3 regions of the Sporacetigenium mesophilum DSM 16796 genome follow, and region 3 is predicted to be linked to each of the others. Evidence: riboswitches for the same ligand, from Rfam matches in the RefSeq annotation. Region 3 holds a riboswitch; each other region holds the start of a gene.
The links. A riboswitch is a leader RNA that binds a small molecule or an ion and turns the genes downstream of it on or off. The one in region 3 is predicted to bind cyclic di-GMP.

Region 1 (3,289 bases), on a different contig from region 3:
TTTGGGGCTACTTTGTATGGAAAGAAAAGATGAAATAATTGCAAGGGATTATTTCAATAAAGCTTTGACACTAGATAAAAGCAATGAGATTGTAATAAAGTTTATAGACAAAAGAGTATATAAAATAGATGAAAATATTGAAAAGCCAACTAAGAAAGTGCCAAAAGAAAAAAAGGCTAAACCTAATAAAACTAAGAAAAAAAATAATATTCCTGTAGCAATAATTGTTCTTTTAGCAGCTGGCATAATAGGTCAATCTATATATGGCTATAATGAAATATCGAATTTAAACAACCAAGTTAGTACATTAAATACTCAAGTTGGAGATTATAAAGAAGACTTAGCAAATTCAAAGAAAGAAAACAATGATCTTAAGTTTCAAATTGGAAACAATAAACCTATAATTAAAAAAGAAGTTGTAATTGCAGATGAACACGCTCTCTACAAAAAAGCATTAGATGAAAAGAAGAGAGGGCTTCGTAAAGATTCTATAAAGAGTTTTGAATATCTTGCGGAATATGGAAAAGACAAGTTATATGTTTCTGAATCTATATTTATATTAGGTAGCATATATGAATCTATGAAGGATTATGATACTGCTTTAAAATACTACAATAACTATATTAGTAGATATACAGCAAAAGACAACTATTACGACCACTCATTATACAATATAGCCATGATATACAAAGAAAAAGGCGATATGGAAAAATGTAAGCAGAAATTAAATGAATTAATAAATGTAGTTCCAAATAGTATATACAATAACTCAACAACTAAAAAAATAATAAATAGTTAATTAAAAAGAAAGCATATAAAAATGCTTTCTTTTTTATTTTAAAACATGATTATTATCAATTTAAGAAGGATTTTACAATTATTAAATGAATATAGTAAATAATTCTATTTTTAAATTATAAGACGAACAAGGGGGAGCACAGAATGAAACACTATACAATGTCAAAGTTAGTGAAATCAGAAGATTTAAATCACCATGGGACTTTATTTGCTGGAAGAATGGCAGAATGGTTTATAGAAGGTGCATTTATTGCTGCTGCAAGTACATATAAAAATCCTGACAACATGGTTTGTTTAAAAATGCATGGACTTAAATTCACTTGCCCTGTAAAAAAAGGAGAGATTATAACTCTTGAAACTAAAGTTGTTTATACAGGAAATACTAGTATGACTGTGTATGGTAAGGTTATAAAAAATGATGATACAGATAAGGTTATTGTAGATGGATTTACAACTTTTATATGTGTTGATGAAAACGGTAAGAAAATGCCACATAATATAGTTTTACCAGAACCAAAAAATGAAGAAGAGGCAAAACTTAAAGAATATGCTAAAACTTTAAAATAAATCTAAAATGTATTATATAAGAGAAGGTGCTATATAGCACCTTCTTTTTTTGTGGTAATAAATACGATTTTGAGTAACGTACCTAGTTTTCAATACCGCTTAAGACGTGAACATAGCGAATTTTAGTTTTTGTTAAAATATAAAGGGTTTTATTGTTATTTGATGAATACATTATTATGTAAATATATTGTAATAATTTACATAATATGTAGAAATTAGTATAAAAAAATATTATAATTAAATTGAATGCAATACTACGCAAACTAAATTTAGTTTCAAGGGGTAGTATAAAATATAACAAACTCGATAAAGGCAAACCTAGGAAAACTTAGAGACGCAAAGCTAAAGGGGCTAATTTTATATTAATAACCATAAGTATAATTATGCCAGCCAGCTACCGAAAGGAGCGGATTAATAAGTATTAAAAAATTTTATACTAAGGAGTGGTTTTTTGAAAAAAAAGATGCCGATAATTTTAACAACTCTAGCTGTACTTCCGTTAGCAGCAGTAGATGCTAATGCAGCTCCAAGTGTAGGGGTAGTTACAGCTTCTTCATTAAATGTAAGAAGTGGCCCAGGTACAAATAACAAGGTGCTTTTTACACTTAAAAAAAATGAAGAAGTAAAAATATTAGAAAATTCAAATGGGTGGTATAAAATAGAAGCCAAGTCAGGAAAAGAAGGATGGGTATCTGGTCAATATATAAGTGTAGGTACTTCATCTAACCAACAAGATAATGCTAATATAACAATAAAGGTAGTAAATGTAGATGGGTTAAATATGAGAAGTGGACCAAGTACTGCATTTAGGGTAAATAAGGTATTAAACAAGGGGACAGAGGTAGAAGTAGTATCAGAAAAAGATGGTTGGTCACAAATTAAATTTAATAATATGAGCGGACATGTAGCAAGTAGATACTTAGATAATAAGACAGAGTCAAAACCAGTTGAGGCGCCTAAACCGGTTGAGACACCTAAGGAAGATAAAGTTACAGATAATAATGAACAAACTGCAAAAACTGTAAAGAAAGTCGTAAATGTAAATGACCTTAATATGAGAATGGGCCCAAGTACTAGATATAAGGTAATAACTGTTTTAGATAAAGGTGCAGTAGTAGAAGTAACATCAGAAAAAGATGGATGGAGTAATATAAAATATAATAATCAAACTGGATGTGTAGCAAGTAGGTACTTAAATGAAGTGCAAGCACCTCCAACTACTCAAAAGCCAGAGGAACCTAAATTACCAGATAATAGTCAGCCAGTAATTACTATAGCTAAAACTGTAAATGTAGATGGCCTGAATATGAGAAGCGGCCCTGGTACTACACATAAGGTAGTTACAGTATTAAATAAAGGTGCAGCAGTAGAAGTAACATCAGAAAAAGATGGATGGAGTCATATAAAATATAATAATCAAAGTGGATGTGTAGCAAGCAGGTATTTAAATGAAGTACAAACACCTCCAACTACTCAAACACCAAGTGAACCTGAAGTTCCTAATAATGGACCAATAAATAACCCAGGTGGAAATTATGCAAACAATAGTGGAACTGTTGAGGAAAAGGTTTTAAATTATAGTTTAAATGAACATTTAGCAAAACAAGCAGTACTAGATCAAGTTATACATTCAGCAAATGTTAGAAGTTCAATTACTCTTACTAGTTTTATAAGAGCTGTTGAAGATGATATTAAATATTATTTAGATCCAACAAATTTTGCAAAAACTCAAAATGGAATGTATCAATTTTTAAAGCTAAATACATATAGAGACATATCTGAAGAAAAACTAAATACTTATTTGAATAATCTAAAGTTTAAATCTAACCAAACAAATATATTTGCTAACAAAGCTAGTGTATTTATAGATGCATCAAAAAAACATAATGTAGATGTTATATATTTAGTATCTCATGCTATGTGG
Region 2 (3,289 bases), on a different contig from region 3:
ATTAGAGTTATCTGTAGATGTATTTTCAGAACGTGTCTCTTTCTTAATAACCTTTTCTGGATCTATTTTTATTTGCGTTGTTTGTGTAGTGTCAAAATTAAGATCTGTATTAACAGTTGCTTTTACTTTACCAGCGCCAAACATAGGCTCCAACATATCTACTATAGATTTTTTCAGCTGAGTATTTAATTTAGATTCAGCTTGTTTTGTTTCATCTAAATTAGCTCCATTTGGAAGATCTTTTTGTTTATCTTCATCAAATATTCCTTCTGATAAAAGCCTCATATTTTGATCTACTACTTCTACGTTTTCCTTAGGTATATCGTTTGTACTTCCAGATACTAAAGATACTATTGATTTAACCTGCGAGTTACTCAAATTAGCTCCTGGTTTTAGTGTTATGTATACTGCTGCTTTTCCTGGTGTTGATTCCTTTACAAATACGGACTTTTCACCTTGGGTAATATGTACTCTAGCATTTTCTACTTGAGAAAAGCTTTTTATTGTCTTTTCAATTTCTCCTTGTATCATTCTTTGTTTCTTGATTTCAAATTCTTCATCTGTCAATCCTATAGAAGAACCTTCATCCATTAATTCAAAACCCTTTGAGCCATTAGTTATAGTTGGAGAAAGTTCTAGCCTTAATTTATCTACCTCTTGTTTTGGAACATATATTGTATTTCCTTCTATTTTCGTATCTACTTTTCTAGATTCTAGTTCCTGTGATATACTTGCAGCATCCTTAGGATCTAGGTTTGAAAATAAAACATCATACTTACTTTTTTTAACATACATTGCTGTAAATATAGTAGCAAGTATAACAGCTAGGACACCTACTCCAATTGCTATTTTTTTAGCATTGGTTAAAGACTTGAATTTTTCAACGTTATTAGAAAAAAACCTTTTCACTTTTTCCATTATATTTTGTTGTTCCATTTATTTGCTCCTTGCTTAAAAGGCTATATTTGCACCTTATTTATTTCTTGATATGCTTCAACAAACTTGTTCCTTACTTCAAGAAGTAATTGCATAGACATTTGCGATTCTTGTACTGATAACATAACGTCATGCATTGCTACGTCTTCTCCTTTTATAAGGCTTTGTACCATATTATCTGAGCTTACTTGAGCTCCATTAGCATTATCTATAGCATGTTTAAATATATCTGAGAAATTTGAATTAGATTGTTCTGCTACCTTATTGTCACTATTTATTACCTTACTGCCAATTTGTGCTATTTCAGTTATCTGCATTTGCTACCCCTACCTTCCTATTTCTAAAGCCTTAGATATCATGTTTTTTTGAGCATTTAATGTATCTACATTGGATTCATAAGCTCTTGATGCAGCCATTAAATCTGACATTTCTACTAAAATATCTACGTTTGGATATTCTACATAACCCTTTTCATTTGCATCAGGATGAGATGGATCATAAACTTGCTTTAAAGGTGATTTATCTTCTTCTATAGCTGTAGTCTTTACCCCTAGCATTCCTAACTTTTTATCAAAGTTTTCTTCAAATATTGCAACTTTACGTCTATATGCTTCTCCATTAGCTCCCCTTGTAGTACTCATATTGGCTATATTTGAAGATATTGTATCTATTCTAAGCCTTTCTGATGATAATCCGCTTGTACTTATTCTCATCCCACTAAAAACACTCATTTAATTACCTCCCAGATATAATACTCTTTGTCATTGATATCTTGCTATTTGCTAAAGTTACTAATGCATTATATTGAAGACTTGTAGCTGCTTGATTTACCTTTTCTACTTCTAAATCAACGTTATTCCCATCTACTCTCATGCTAGTTGACTTATCTACTTTTTCTTCTATTTCAGGTGTTGCGCTATTTAATGTTTCTTCAAAACTTACATATCTTCTTTTGTATCCTGGTGTATTTATATTTGCAATATTATGTGCTATAGCTTTACTTCTTAAATCTGTAGCGCCTAACCCTATTTTTATTAAATCGTATGTATTCATGCCTACCTCCTTATAAATAAAAAAACTACTCCAAAGGGAATAGTTAAATACGAACGCACTTAAATAAAGATACATAAGTTATGTAAATTTCGCTCGGATGCAACTGGCTGACATAGTTATAATAACCTTAGTCCCTCTAGCTTTGTGTCCCTAGGTTTCCCTAGATTTACCTATTTAATTTTTCTTATTGTACAATTTTTTCACATTTTTCTACAAATATATACATTTTCTAACAATTTTAGTTACTAATATATTAAATTATATACTATTTTTATCTTTTTTACTATGTATTAAGCTAAATTTTGACAAAATTCTCTATATTTTTTTACAAAAAAAGCTACCCAGAACGAGTAGCGTTATATCAATGACTTTTAACTCATTCGCAACTGGCTAACATAGTTTTCCAACCTTAGTCCCTATAGTTTTGCGTCGCTAGATTTCTCTAGGTTTGCCTATGTAATTTTTCTGTAAATATATTATAAGTCCATTATACGTAATTTTTACAAATTTTAATAGGGTTTTTTGAAATTTTACATATTTTTCTTTTTTTCTGCAATAAAGTTATTTTATTTACTACAATAAATCTAACTAAATTATATTCTGAATTTAAAATAAGTATGAGCTTAAATAAAAAACCTTTAGTACTCATACTTTTTATTTTATATTATTTAAATATTTTAAGAACCATATCATTAATAATATTGTTTTGAAATTTCATATGTTCAGATGGATTTATTAAAACAGCTTCTTTCGTATATTTAATTACTTCTATATAATCTTCTATATAATTTTCTTCATTTTTTATTTTAACTTTTACATTTTCTATCATCTGTGCCAATGAAACTAACTTATCTTTTGATTCAGTTAATTTAGTTTTTATATTAGCTATTTCTCTCAAAGCATTATTTATATCATCAATACCTTTATATTCATTATTTAAATACACATATTCTTGCTTGGTTTGGTTATATTCATTTTCTTTATTTAACTTATAGTTTTTACCTTCTAACCATTGCTCTATATTACTTGCTTGATTTACAAAATCTTTGATAATATTTTTATACTTAGATTCCTCTTTACTTTTATTCTTTATTGACTCCATATAAATCTCTTTAGCTTTTCTGAGAGAATTTTCTATCTGATTTATCTTTAATTCTTCTGCTTGAATTAAAGATATCTTTTCTTGAATATTTCTTTGCTGATAATCTATAGTACTAATTTGTATTCTAATGTTATTATATACATTAATATTTATATCACTATTTTTATCTTCTTTTTTGCCTTTATCAGAGTCTATTTT
Region 3 (3,289 bases):
CCATTTTGTATCTCCTTTATTCTTTTAATATTTACGAACTAAGATTCATTTTAAAAGAAGGCTCTGTTAGACAATTCTGTGATAAGTAAAAAATAAAAATAACTGTATCCTAGTATTTAGAACATATATACGATGTGATACAGTTATTGATTAATTTTAACAGTAAGTGATTCTTAATTTATAAACATTATCCACAATTTACGCAACCAAATTATATAACATTGATGGAATGTTACAGTATTTAGTTGCGTTTTATATAAAGAATACGTATTTTATTTATTAGGATGCTCATCATTTTTTGTAAAATATTTATTAAATATCTTCTTTATTGACTCTAAATTTCTAACTAAGTAATTTACAATAGCAATATTTAGGAGAATTGCTATTGGTGCATTGTACTCATTTACTTTTAATAATGTTAAAATATATAAAGCTAATACGGGAATAAATAAAGCTATAATAGTTAAAATAATGCTTAGCTTTAAAGGTTTTACATCTGAAAAAGAATACGTCCACTCAATTACTACTCCTGAAGCGAACAATAAAAAAGTTGCAAAGTAAAATATAAATTTATTGCTTTCTTTAAATGTAAAAAAAAGAAATAGTGAAATTGCAAGCATAATAGCACTATATATATAATTTATGAATTTTACTGATTCCTTAATTTTAAGCACTCCCTCCATTATATTTAATATAAAGTTTTATACAACTGTAAACTTTGATTATACTATATACTATATTTTAAGTTAGTTCAATAAGTCTGTTCTTTATAGTATATCTAGTAATATAAGTTTCTTTAGTTGCTACATTAACTAACATATCTCTGATTCTATCAGATTTCTTATTCTTTTTGCTTATTTGTAAAAACTTAAACCAAGCCAAATAGTTGTTCAAATATTTACTGGACACACCATTAAATACCTGTATCCATCTCTTAAATCCACTATGAAGGGCGTTTATATGTTGTAAATGATATACGCTATCTATCATTTGTTTTCCTCTAGGAATTTGTTTTAAGCTTACCTTAAGTTCTTTATCTATCTTAGGATATGATTTATGTGAATCTGTACAAAAAGTAACATCTTTGCCTATTTTTCCATCAAAGAAGTTAACTATTTCATTTTTAGTTATTCTACCTTTACACACAGTACCCATAAGGATATTTCCTTTTCTATCTATGGCTGATTCTATACAAATTTGTTCTTTTGATATACCTCTCTTTTTCTTATCGTACTTTCCTTTACCTCTTTGTCTAGGCTCTCTAGGCATAATAAAAGTAGTACTTTTTGAGTGATTTCCTTTATAGGATTCTCTTAAAAAAACTTCATCTACTTCAACTATTCCTTCAACAATATCATTTTTTAGTGATAAATTAATTACATCTAGTATTCTATGTCTCATAAAAAAAGATGTTTTAACGCCTACACCTACTTCTTCTGCACATTTTCTTATAGAAAGTCCTAATATCATTAACTCACAATATTTTAGCCATTTATCTAAACTCAAATTAGTGCTAGAAAATGGAGATAGTGTCATCTCATCAAAAGTAGTACGACATCTCTTACAGATATATCTTTGTCTACCTCTAGATTTGCCATTTTTATTAACTTCTTTGCATTGGCACTTAGGACATTCATATCCCTTAGAAAATCTACTTTCTTTGATATTATCTTTAATTTCATCCGAATTGAATAAATTACTTAAAATTTCCTGTGCTATAGAAATTAGGTCTCTAAGTTCATTTTTGTTTAGACTTTTTACTAGGGCTTTCATACTTTTTGTAGGCATAATATAATCATCCTTTCTAAAAATTTATTGAAACATAGCAGATATCTATATTATAACCTATTTTTATATAATTAATCACACAATTGTCTAACATAGCCTAAAAGAATTAATAAAGCTTTAAAGTAATTAAAAAAGCTATTCAAAAAGAATAGCTTTAATAGACACACATCTATGCTCTCTTCGGCAACTGGCTGGCATAATTACACTTACAAGTGTAAAATTAGCCCCTTTAGCTTTGCGTCCCTAGGTTTCCCAAAGTTTGCCTTTATCGAATTTTAGTCCTATATAATTATTATATATTTTATATAATATCTTGTAAATATATGTATCACCATCTACTGTCTATTTCAGTTAAAGTTTTGCCTATCTCATCTTTTATAGAAATTACTTTATTAGAGTTAGTGTAAGGAGTATCTGTATAATTTATTATAATAATTTTACTATGTTTAGGAATGTATTCTATAAGGCTTGCTACAGGATACACAACTAATGATGTACCTAATACTAATAGACAATCGCAACTAGATACCCTATTTATAGCTTCAGAGAATAAAGGTACATTCTCATCATACAAAACTATGTCTGGCTTTATTAATCCACCACATTCACATTTGTAATTTTTTAAATATTCATTTTGAGAATAACTATTACCACAAATTAAACAAGTTCCAGTATCAACATTCCCGTGTATATTTAACACATTTTTACTGCCAGCTAATTGATGTAGATTGTCCACATTTTGAGTTATAATACTTGAAATATAGCCTTCTTCTTCCCATTTTGCCAAAATTTCATGAGCAATATTAGGCTTAAACTTATTAAATACGAAAAATTCTTTAAAAAACTTATAAAACTTCTCAGTATTTCTTAAAAAATATCCTTTGGATAAAGCTACTTCTGGAGTAGTTGAGTATATTCCATTTGATGATCTAAAATCAGGAATTCCAGACATTGTACTAATACCTGCTCCTGTTAACACCACTGTATTTTTTGATTCTTTTAAGATTTTTACTATTTCTATATAATTATTATCCATATAGTCACATCCTTTTTACTATTTCTACTATATTATATCCTTATATTAAAAAATAGGGCGATTATTTAATCGCCCTATTACAATATAACTTTTATATACTATTTTTTATTCTTCAGTCATGCTCATAGAAGCAGTGCCAGTTTTACCTACTTCTGCTAAATCATCTAAAGCATATTCTACTAATGCTTTGAAGTTATCAGAAGAATGTGTAGCACCAGATACAGCTGCAACATCACCTATAAGTTGCTTATCAACTAATGCTTTTTCTAATTCAGGCATATATTTTTCTGGATAAGTTTTTGCAACTGGTTCCATATTAGCTTTGTACTCTGCATCTTCAGACTTTAACTTACCAGCTTCATTTATATAATCAAAATTTACATTTGCAATTTTATGATCTTTTATTTCAAGTTCTACAAAAGGTTTCCAACCATGATCGTCAAATTTATCTGCTTCAACTTTGTA

Region 1: linked by a shared signal. The riboswitch ahead of BS62_RS09815 (SH3 domain-containing protein) and the one ahead of BS62_RS14005 (IS1595 family transposase) in region 3 are both predicted to bind cyclic di-GMP.
Region 2: linked by a shared signal. The riboswitch ahead of BS62_RS06030 (flagellar basal body protein) and the one ahead of BS62_RS14005 (IS1595 family transposase) in region 3 are both predicted to bind cyclic di-GMP.

Annotation. Positions count from the first base shown of each region.
Region 1 covers NZ_JCANUR010000011.1:29,352-32,640, forward strand. Annotated here, with positions in the region: gene BS62_RS09805 (tetratricopeptide repeat protein) at 1-799, shown strand, start outside; gene BS62_RS09810 (acyl-CoA thioesterase) at 943-1,365, shown strand; cyclic di-GMP riboswitch class I at 1,667-1,767, shown strand; gene BS62_RS09815 (SH3 domain-containing protein) at 1,817-3,289, shown strand, end outside.
Region 2 covers NZ_JCANUR010000005.1:17,751-21,039, reverse strand. Annotated here, with positions in the region: gene fliF (flagellar basal-body MS-ring/collar protein FliF) at 1-936, opposite strand, end outside; gene fliE (flagellar hook-basal body complex protein FliE) at 960-1,253, opposite strand; gene flgC (flagellar basal body rod protein FlgC) at 1,263-1,667, opposite strand; gene BS62_RS06030 (flagellar basal body protein) at 1,672-1,989, opposite strand; cyclic di-GMP riboswitch class I at 2,085-2,170, opposite strand; cyclic di-GMP riboswitch class I at 2,368-2,452, opposite strand; gene BS62_RS06025 (hypothetical protein) at 2,654-3,289, opposite strand, start outside.
Region 3 covers NZ_JCANUR010000025.1:1,892-5,180, forward strand. Annotated here, with positions in the region: gene BS62_RS13995 (hypothetical protein) at 1-4, opposite strand, end outside; gene BS62_RS14000 (hypothetical protein) at 273-674, opposite strand; gene BS62_RS14005 (IS1595 family transposase) at 742-1,788, opposite strand; cyclic di-GMP riboswitch class I at 1,968-2,062, opposite strand; gene BS62_RS14010 (NAD-dependent protein deacylase) at 2,117-2,824, opposite strand; gene BS62_RS14015 (FMN-binding protein) at 2,930-3,289, opposite strand, start outside.